DNA from 3 places in the Paenibacillus sp. FSL k6-2145 genome. Region 3 is predicted to be linked to each of the others. Evidence: riboswitches for the same ligand, from Rfam matches in the RefSeq annotation. Region 3 holds a riboswitch; each other region holds the start of a gene.
The links. Region 3 has a riboswitch for S-adenosylmethionine ahead of metA (homoserine O-succinyltransferase). Riboswitches for the same ligand answer to the same signal wherever they lie in the genome.

Region 1 (3,286 bases), 3.2 Mb from region 3:
CCAGGCAGTGCCTCAGGCAGTAACACTCGTCTTACAATCTGTCCGGTCGATGCCCCCATCGACTGTGCCGCTTCAATGACACCCCGATCGACTTCACGCATTGTTGTCTCTACCAGTCGAGCGAAGTAAGGAGCTGCCGAAATAACCAAAGGTGGTATAACACCAAGCACCCCTGTAGCTGTACCGACGAGCGAACGAGTGAATGGAATAATAGCAACAATCAATATGATAAATGGGATCGATCGCAAAATATTAACAATCAGGGACAGTATAATGTACACCACCCGTGATTTGGTTGAAGCAGATCGGGCTGTCATGAACAGCAGCACCCCGAGCGGTAAACCAAAGATTACGGTAAACAAGCCTGATGCACCCAATATTTGCAGTGTCTCAATGGAAGCTTTACCAACCTCTTCCCAGCGAACTGTTGAAAAATCCATCTAACGAAGCACCTCCACATCAAGTCCCTCAGCGGTTAATTCTGATATCGTCCGATCAATCGCAATGGAATCACCCTCGAACCGAACGGTCAGCTGTCCATAAGGAACCTGTTTGATCGTTGAGATTGTACCTTGCAGGATGGCAAAATCCACGCCTGTCTTACGTACCGTTCTAGACAAAATCGCTTCATAGGTTTTGTTACCCAGAAAGGATATCTTCACAAGTTTGGAAGCAACACCTGCCTGCAATTCAACGCCTGCATTTGCCAGAGCGGTCTCTTCCAGAGCAAGTCCAGCTTCATGGTCACGCATCATGAAGTCCCGTGTAATGGCATGTTGTGGCTTCAGGAACACTTCTGTTACAGGTCCTTGCTCCACAATCCCTCCTTGATGAATGACAGCCACTTTGTCACAGATGTTCTGAATGACATGCATCTCATGTGTAATCAGCACAATCGTGAGGTTGTACTTTTCGTTAATGTCGAGCAGTAACTTCAGGATTGAATTTGTCGTCTGCGGATCAAGTGCTGAAGTAGCCTCATCACAGAGAAGTACATTCGGATCACTCGCAAGTGCTCTCGCAATCCCTACACGTTGTTTCTGTCCACCCGATAATTGAGCTGGATATTTGTTGCTATGGTGCTCCAGACCAACCAGATTGAGCATTTCCTTCACTTTGCGATCAATGGCTTCCTTGGGTGTATTCACAAGTTTTAGTGGAAAAGCTACATTGTCATATACCGTTGCCGAGGATAACAGATTAAAGTGTTGGAAAATCATCCCGATCTTGCGTCTCTGTTGCTGCAATTCGGTTTTGCTCAGTTCAGTCAGGTTGATCCCATCAACCCATACTTCCCCCTCCGTAGGGCGTTCCAACAAATTAATACAGCGAATCAATGTACTTTTGCCCGCTCCGGAATGGCCAATCACGCCGTAGATTTCACCCTTTTGGATGCTCAAATTCAGCTCGGATAACGCTGTTGTAGATTTTTTCCCTTTGCCGTACGTTTTCGTTAAACCTTTTAATTCAATCAATCGCACTTGCCCCTTTCCAACCACCTACATGTATCTTTACCCGATCTAAAGGAAAACTCCCCTTAAAGTACAAAAAAGAGCCCTTTGCAGATACAAAGAGGGCTCTTCACGTGAAAGATTATACCTTCTCATCTGCCAAAATCGTGCTTTGCACCATTTTGTAGGAATTAGCACCTAACATCTATAACGAATGATACATCCATCATGTCGTTACAAATCGGTTGCCGGGCTTCATCGGGCCTGTCCCTCCGCCGCTCTCGATAAGAAATATGTTGTTGTAGGATTTTATAAGTTCATGTAGTTCATGCTTTATAATGTGAACGTAACTTTTGAAATATCAATTCATTCTTTGTCACTGTAACATTCTAATTGAAACTCAGTATATTCCAAGTATTCCGATTTGTCAAAGGGAATTATTTCTTTTCCATATATTATTGATATAACTATAAGAGGCTGTTAACGTTTCACAGACCATATCCACGCCCTGACGCATTTCCTGTACATGCTGATTCAGATCCTCCAACTTCACTTTACCTTGCAAGGTCTGGTGTAACTGCCACAGGTCATCGTGCATTTCGGAGTTCATGTAGTGAATTTCCATATTACGACGTTTGCGCAGCTTGCTCATCGGCTCCCGATAAGAGTCCTTGATCTGAATCAATCGCAATGCAAGATCATGATGCTCCCTCGCATAATCGAACTGCCTTAACACAGTAAAATAGGAAAAATGCGCTTTGGTATTTGAAGTATTCAGTTGGAATATTTCATTTAAGACGGTGCCAACTTTATCCAGAATGGCAAAGCAGCGAATGAAGCCATCTTTGTAGAAATACACATACCGAGCATACTCGGCTTTTTCAGCCGGCGTCATATCATCCGTTGAACCTGCAACCACCTTTTTGCGAAAATGAGCAGCAGCGAAGCAGCTTTGCTCCAGTTCATCCAGTGAGGAGATGAGCCCCTGGGTCCACACATACAGTTTCCGATAGTCATGCGTGGGATCATGGTCCACATGCATTTGGCGCTGAAATAGCTCAAGCGTATGCGCCATTGCGTCCATCGCTGCCTTTAATTTACCTTCATTGATACGCGGTTTTTCCCCCAGCAACGTTCGCAGCATATCTAACCTCCTCTTTTCCAAATCAACAAGATTTCATCACCGTTAACACATCATCCATTCCGTGTAATTGCTGCTTGCCATAGGTTGCCCTGATCCACCTGACATCAAACAAAGTCCACCTGTCCAATGATGTACATCACTGGATGGTGGACTTTTATTTAGCCCAATTCCTTTTAAAAAATGAATGAATCTATATCTTAGATCCGATTAACCGGACGATGCAGCTTGTACACCAGGAAACTCATATACGTTAAGACTCCGAACAATATGGCGATATCCAGCATATGTGCGAGAGCTACGAACATGTATACTTCCGGACGATTCATTGTCACCATCATGAAAATACCAATCACGACTTGCATCAGGATGAGAATAACGGATACTACGCCAAGGGTGCGCATTTCCTTGTTGTCCGGATGATTACGGTAAGCGAAGTGACCCAGAATTGCAATAACAATCACAAGCGACGCAGCTGCTGCACGGTGAGCAAAAGCAACCGCTACCCCACCCGAAAGCTCAGGAATAATCTGCCCGTTACAGAGCGGGAATCCGGAACATCCGCCGGCAGAATCCGTGTGACTCACAAAGGCACCCGTGTATACCACGAGATATGTGTAAATGGTGGAGAACCAGACCAGATTCCTGAATTTTTTGCTAACCCGAGGGTATTTATTCAGGCGCTCCAATCCGC
Region 2 (3,286 bases), 2.9 Mb from region 3:
CGTGGATGATACCTTCAAACTAGGAGATATGCTGGGCAATGTGTCCGTATTTTTGTTTGGCATTTTACCTCTGGTACTACTGTTGTTAAGTCTGATTCGCAAAAAAGGAGGCAAGCATGCATGATTACATTCCGTATGTTGTTACGCTTAGCCACTGTATTATGCATTCTCTTAACGATATCCGGATGTTGGAGCAGTCGGGAGATAGAGGATCTAAGTGTCTACGTCGGTCTTGGGATCGATATCGGCAAAGAGACGGAATTTGAGAAAGACATTGCTAATCAGGGAGGAGCGTATTCCAAGCAGAACAATTTGACGGCCACGGTACAGATTGCTCCCGGTAATTCCAGCAGTCAAAAGAGCCAACAATCCGGTTCGCCTTCTTCTGGTAAAACGTCCTATTCCAATGAACAGCTTACCGGAGATTCCTTGCTGCAAATCTTTCGTCAGTTTGCACTGAGGCGAGATCACCCGCTCATCGGACATCATCTGAAGGTCATCGTTGTGTCCAAGGATATTGCCAAAAAGTATGGTCTGGATCAGTTGCTGGATTTTGTACTTCGGGATAACGATATTCGCCCTAACTGTCTGGTGTTGATTAGCCATCATCGCGCTGTTGATGTACTGACTTCAGATGATCCTTCCCGGATTCCAGCATTTTATCTTACAGGCATTACCGGTAATTCGTACTTGTCCAATAAAATCCTGGACCCCGTTCTACTCTCCAAATTAGATGCACAAATGCAATCTGGTTCCAGCTTCTTGCTCCAAAATGTACTGAACTCCAATGGAGAGGACAAATTCTCCGGTGCCAGTATCTTTGATGGGAAAACGACCAAATTCATCGGGGAACTCAGCCAAACGGATCTAGAAGGGCTATCGTGGATCAGACCTAAAGAAAAAGGAGGCATCTTGAAGACATACAATAAAGCGGGATTCACCGTGGTATATGAAATGAAAAAGAAAAAAACAAAAATAATTCCAAAAGTGGTTGGCGATGATATTTCATTCCATGTGAAGACTGAATCCGAAGGTTGGTTGATGGAGGATTGGCGTGCTCCCGAGGAAGAGGAAAAAGGTGCTTATCTCAGAGAATTGGAAAAAGAATTTGCTGAACTGGCCGAACAACAGATTCGACAGGTGTTATACAAACTTCAGCATACCTATAAAGTAGATGTTGCGGATTTTCGGGATAGCTTGCGTATCAAAGAACCCAAAACATGGAAAAAAGTCAAAGACGATTGGGATAAAATTTTTAGCACCGTGCCGATCACGTATGAGGTAAAGACCACCATCACCAATCCGGGGTCTTCCACCGAATAGCGAGGTGTGCCATTTATTATTTAAATGTTGACACATTCATGATAGATCGCTATATTTATAAAAAATCATTTTCTTATCCAGAGAGGTGGAGGGACTGGCCCTTAGAAACCTCAGCAACAGATCTGAAGGATACTGTGCTAATTCCAGCGGGTGAAAGCCTGATAGATAGGAGCGTTTGTTTTTATTTGTCAGTAACGGCGCACTCTTTAGGCAGAGTGGGTCTTTTTTGTTTTTTCTGGATGAAGAAGTAGGGGAGCAGCAGGTATGGAGAACAACAACGACAAAGGGCATTTTCAGCGGAAAATGCAGGCACGGCATGTGGTCATGCTCTCTCTAGGAGGAGTCATTGGAACGGGATTATTCCTCAGCTCAGGTTACACCATTCAGCAAGCGGGACCACTGGGAACCATTCTGTCCTATCTGATCGGAGCCATTGTTGTATATCTGGTGATGCTCTGTCTTGGTGAACTGTCTGTTCATATGCCAGAGACGGGAGCATTTCATAGTTATGCAGCCAAATATATCGGACCGGCAACAGGCTACACGGTGGCTTGGTTATACTGGTTAACCTGGACTGTTGCGCTTGGCTCCGAATTCACAGCCGCCGGATTGCTGATGCAGCGCTGGTTCCCATCGGTCAACGTATGGATATGGAGTGCGCTCTTTGCACTGATGATCTTTCTGTTCAACGCTTTAACAGTGAAATTATTTGCGGAATCCGAGTTCTGGTTCTCATCTGTAAAAGTAGTGACTATCGTAATCTTCATTATTATCGGTGGCGCAGCCATGTTTGGTATCATTCCCATGGCGGATTCTGAACCGGCTCCATTTCTATCAAATATTACCGCATCCGGGTGGTTCCCTCATGGGGCTACAGCGATATTGATGACTATGCTTGCTGTAAACTTTGCCTTCTCAGGCACCGAGTTAATCGGCATTGCCGCCGGTGAGACGGAGAATCCGGAAAAGACGATACCAAAGGCTATTCATACAACGCTGTGGCGTTTGGTTATTTTCTTCATCGGAACGATTGTTATCTTGTCGGCCTTGCTGCCCATGTCGGATGCCAGTGTACTGGAAAGTCCGTTTGTAGCGGTAATGGAGCGGGTGGGAGTACCCTATGCAGCAGACATTATGAACTTTGTTATTCTAACGGCGATTCTCTCTGCTGCCAATTCGGGCCTATATGCATCTTCACGGATGCTCTGGTCTCTGGCTGATAAAAAAACAATCTCTCCGTGGTTTGCCAAACTGACCAAACGCGGGGTACCGCTGAATGCACTTCTGATCAGTATGGTGGGTGGTGCACTAGCTTTGCTGTCCAGCATCATTGCACCAGGTACCGTGTATATTACTCTGGTCTCCATCTCAGGTCTGGCTGTCGTTGCGGTATGGATGAGCATCAGTGCCTCCCAATACATGTTCCGCAGACAATATATCCGGGAAGGACATGCGGTCAAAGATCTGGTCTACCGCACACCACTGTATCCGGTGGTACCAATTGTTTCATTTATATTATGCCTGGCTTCATGCATAGGTATTGCCTTTGACCCGACACAGCGAATTGCGCTGTATTGTGGGGTTCCGTTTATCGCAGTATGTTACGCTGCTTATTATCTGACAGAACGTGTGAATAAGAAAAGAGGACAAGTACATGACGCAAGCACAACAGACTAACCCCATAGAACAGATCCTGCGTGAACATCCGGTCATGATTCTGGATGGAGCGCTGGCAACGGAACTTGAACAGCATGGATGTGATCTCGATGATCCACTATGGTCTGCTCGTGTGTTGCTTGAGAATCCGGATGTTATTGTTCAGGTCCATGCAGATTATTTTCGAGCAGGAGCCGACTGTGCGATTACATCCAGTTATCAGGCGACGGTGGATGGTTTCCGCAAGAGAGGGATTGATGAACAGGCAGCACTGGAGCTGATCCGCAAGACGGTGGAACTGGCTGCA
Region 3 (3,286 bases):
CAGCGGCATGAAGACCGTGGTAATGGCGGTAAATACACGCATGATCTCATTCGCCCGGTTCGCAATACTGGATTGGTAGGCTTCTCGCAAGTTGCCCATCAGGTCGCGATAAGTCTCAAAGGTTTCAGATATTTTTACAGCATTCTCATAGATGTCACTGAAATACTTTTGCAGTTGATCATCAATGAGACGCAGATCTTTTTTGTTCAGGGTGTTAATGACCTCTTTCTGAGGTCCGAGCACTTTCTTGAGCCACAGAATCTCACTGCGTAGCCCGATAATTTCATTCAGATGTGACTTTTTGGTGTGCATCAGAATGTCTTCCTCAAGCTTCTCAATCCGTGCTTCAATTCGGTCACCTACGGTGAAATAATTATCAACGATCAAGTCAACCAGCAAATACAACAGACGATCCGGTGTGCTGATTTCCTGTTCCCACAGGATTGGTTTCAGTGTGCGCAATTCGCTGACCTTTTGCTTCGTAACACTAATAATGAAATGTCTGCCGAGGAATAAGTTCACCGCACGTAGAAATATCTCTTCATCATCGAAACGGATGCTATTAATCACAATAAAATAATGGTTCTCATAAATTTCAATCTTCGGACGTTGTTCTTCGTCACTAAGACAGTCTTCCACAGCCAGATCATGCATCAAGAACAGCGGCTGAAGTACCGCCAAATCGTCTACGTCTGCATCAATCCAGTAAAACCCTTCCGCTGGTGGAGTCAGCGCCTGCTGAATGTCGTCCACCGGAATAAATACACCGTTGTTTACCAACCGGATTTTCATCGTTAATCTACTCCTTCTGCACCCGCCAACTTGGCGGATATTATCATTATGGGCGCAAAAAGAACAAATCAGCCGGTCGGCAGCGGAGCCTGGAGATCAGGGCTGCGTTCACTATATAATCAAACGGAAGTCACGTCCCGCTGCCGGCATGCTGATGTCAATTCTCTATGCAGTTTGTCGGAATTCGGCTGCCAGTCAGGCCTCGGGTCGCCATCCATTTAATATGTCACCTCTCACATAAGGGTTTATAACACCTTGTTTAGTATACCGCTGGTACAAGGTGCTTTCAAGCGCAAAAATGTGTCTATTTCGCGCCCTGAGGCAGTGTATGACAACGGATGATGAACGGTTCCGATCTGGGAAGCAGACATCGAACTGCATCTTGACGTGAGGGCATTAATGTAATAAAGTAGACGGTGAACCATATTTAATTACAATCTAATACAGCGAAATCTTATCAAGAGTAGGTGGAGGGACTGGCCCGATGAAACCCGGCAACCGGCGGTATACCGCACGGTGCTAATTCTTGCAGCGACTAAGTGTCAAGTGGCACTGTTGTAACTGAGAGATGAGAGAGGCGCATATCTTTTTTACATATGACCTTTCTCGAAATCCGAGGAAGGTCTTTGTTATATGCCCCGACTTCTCAGCAGTGATTTTCGCTAAGGAACTTGAGGTTGTTTGTAACGTTGGATGAAAGAGCAATTCAATGTTTTTACAAGCTCAAGGCAGTCTATACCTGTATTGATGTGAAGACATCAAGCCAGGGGTGGCTGCATCTATCTATGCAAAAGGAGGAGTTAGACTTACTATGCCAATCAAAATACCCGATACTCTACCAGCAAAAGAAGTACTTGAAGGAGAGAATATCTTCGTCATGGATGAAACTTCTGCATATCAGCAGGATATTCGTCCACTCCGTATCGCTATATTAAACCTGATGCCCACAAAGGAAACGACCGAAACACAATTGCTTCGTCTGGTGGGAAACACGCCTATTCAGGTAGATGTTGTTCTCGTACATCCCAAATCCCATACGTCGAAGAATACGTCTCAGGAGTATTTGGATCTGTTCTATAAAACCTTTGATGAGATTGAGCACCGCCGTTTCGATGGAATGATTATTACGGGTGCTCCGGTGGAACAGATGGATTTCGAAGACGTGAACTATTGGAATGAAATCCAAGAGATCTTTGAATGGACTAAAACCAATGTGACTTCAACCCTCCACATATGTTGGGCTTCCCAGGCAGGTTTATACCATCATTTTGACGTACCTAAGGTTGCACTGGATGAAAAGTGTTTTGGCGTTTTCCCGCATACCATCAATAAACCACATGTTCCGTTGTTGCGTGGATTCGATGAAGTATTCAACGTTCCACATTCCCGTCATACGGAAGTGAGACGCGAAGATATTGAAAAGAATGAGAATTTAGAGATTTTGGCTGAATCCGAGGAAGCGGGGATCTTCCTGGTTGCTACCAAAGACGGCAAACAGATTTTTGCCACAGGACATGCCGAGTATGACCCGTTCTCATTAAAGTGGGAGTATGACCGGGATGCAGCCAAAGGGTTGGATATCGCATTGCCTAGACATTATTATCCGAATGATGATCCTTCCCGTGTGCCACCGGCTACTTGGCGCGCTCATGCCAACTTATTATTCTCTAACTGGCTCAATTACTATGTGTATCAAGAAACACCTTACGATATTGGCCCGCAAATCTAATCGAGATTACAGGAGGATGCAGCAATGGAAGACAACAACAAGTTGAAAATCGAAAGCCGCTTAGCACAAATTGGGTCCATCAATGAACCGGTAACAGGCGCCATTAACTTTCCGATCTATCAATCCACTGCGTTTCGCCACCCGAAGCTTGGACAAAGCACGGGGTTTGATTATATTCGTACGACTAATCCAACCCGTAAAGTATTGGAAGAAGCGGCCGCAGCGCTGGAGTCTGGTGATGCAGGGTTTGCCTGTAGCTCGGGAATGGCCGCGCTGCAAACGATTTTTGCCATGTTTGGTCAAGGGGATCATCTGATTGTATCGCTGGATCTGTATGGTGGAACCTATCGTCTGCTGGAACGTATTCTGTCCCGTTTCGGCGTAACGGCAAGTTATGTGGACACGAATGACCTTGCAGCACTGGAGAAGGTTCGTCAGCCGAATACAAAAGCTGTATTTATTGAGACACCAACCAATCCACTGATGATGATCACCGATGTGGAAGCCGTTGCTTCCTGGGCGAAAAGTTACAACCTGTTGACTATTGTTGACAACACGTTGCTGACTCCATTTTTCCAACGTCCGATTGAACTGGGTGCCGATATCATCATTCATAGCGCTACCAAATATCTGGGCGGACACAATGATGTGTTGGCCGGACTAATTATTACCAAAGGTGAAGCGTTATCTGCAGAGATGGCGTTCCTGCATAATTCCATTGGAGCGGTATTGTCTCCAAGTGACTCCTACCAGTTGATGAAAGGT

Region 1: linked by a shared signal. The riboswitch ahead of NZ043_RS03895 (methionine ABC transporter ATP-binding protein) and the one ahead of metA (homoserine O-succinyltransferase) in region 3 are both predicted to bind S-adenosylmethionine.
Region 2: linked by a shared signal. The riboswitch ahead of mmuP (S-methylmethionine permease) and the one ahead of metA (homoserine O-succinyltransferase) in region 3 are both predicted to bind S-adenosylmethionine.

Annotation. Positions count from the first base shown of each region.
Region 1 covers NZ_CP150267.1:882,064-885,349, forward strand. Annotated here, with positions in the region: gene NZ043_RS03890 (methionine ABC transporter permease) at 1-440, opposite strand, end outside; gene NZ043_RS03895 (methionine ABC transporter ATP-binding protein) at 441-1,475, opposite strand; SAM riboswitch class I at 1,601-1,742, opposite strand; gene NZ043_RS03900 (Cthe_2314 family HEPN domain-containing protein) at 1,879-2,595, opposite strand; gene NZ043_RS03905 (heme A synthase) at 2,793-3,286, opposite strand, start outside.
Region 2 covers NZ_CP150267.1:1,158,891-1,162,176, reverse strand. Annotated here, with positions in the region: gene NZ043_RS05270 (spore germination protein) at 1-124, shown strand, start outside; gene NZ043_RS05265 (Ger(x)C family spore germination protein) at 121-1,323, shown strand; SAM riboswitch class I at 1,394-1,495, shown strand; gene mmuP (S-methylmethionine permease) at 1,588-3,000, shown strand; partial or broken gene mmuM (homocysteine S-methyltransferase) at 2,999-3,286, shown strand, end outside.
Region 3 covers NZ_CP150267.1:4,086,824-4,090,109, forward strand. Annotated here, with positions in the region: gene corA (magnesium/cobalt transporter CorA) at 1-792, opposite strand, end outside; SAM riboswitch class I at 1,244-1,367, shown strand; gene metA (homoserine O-succinyltransferase) at 1,604-2,521, shown strand; gene NZ043_RS18265 (PLP-dependent transferase) at 2,546-3,286, shown strand, end outside.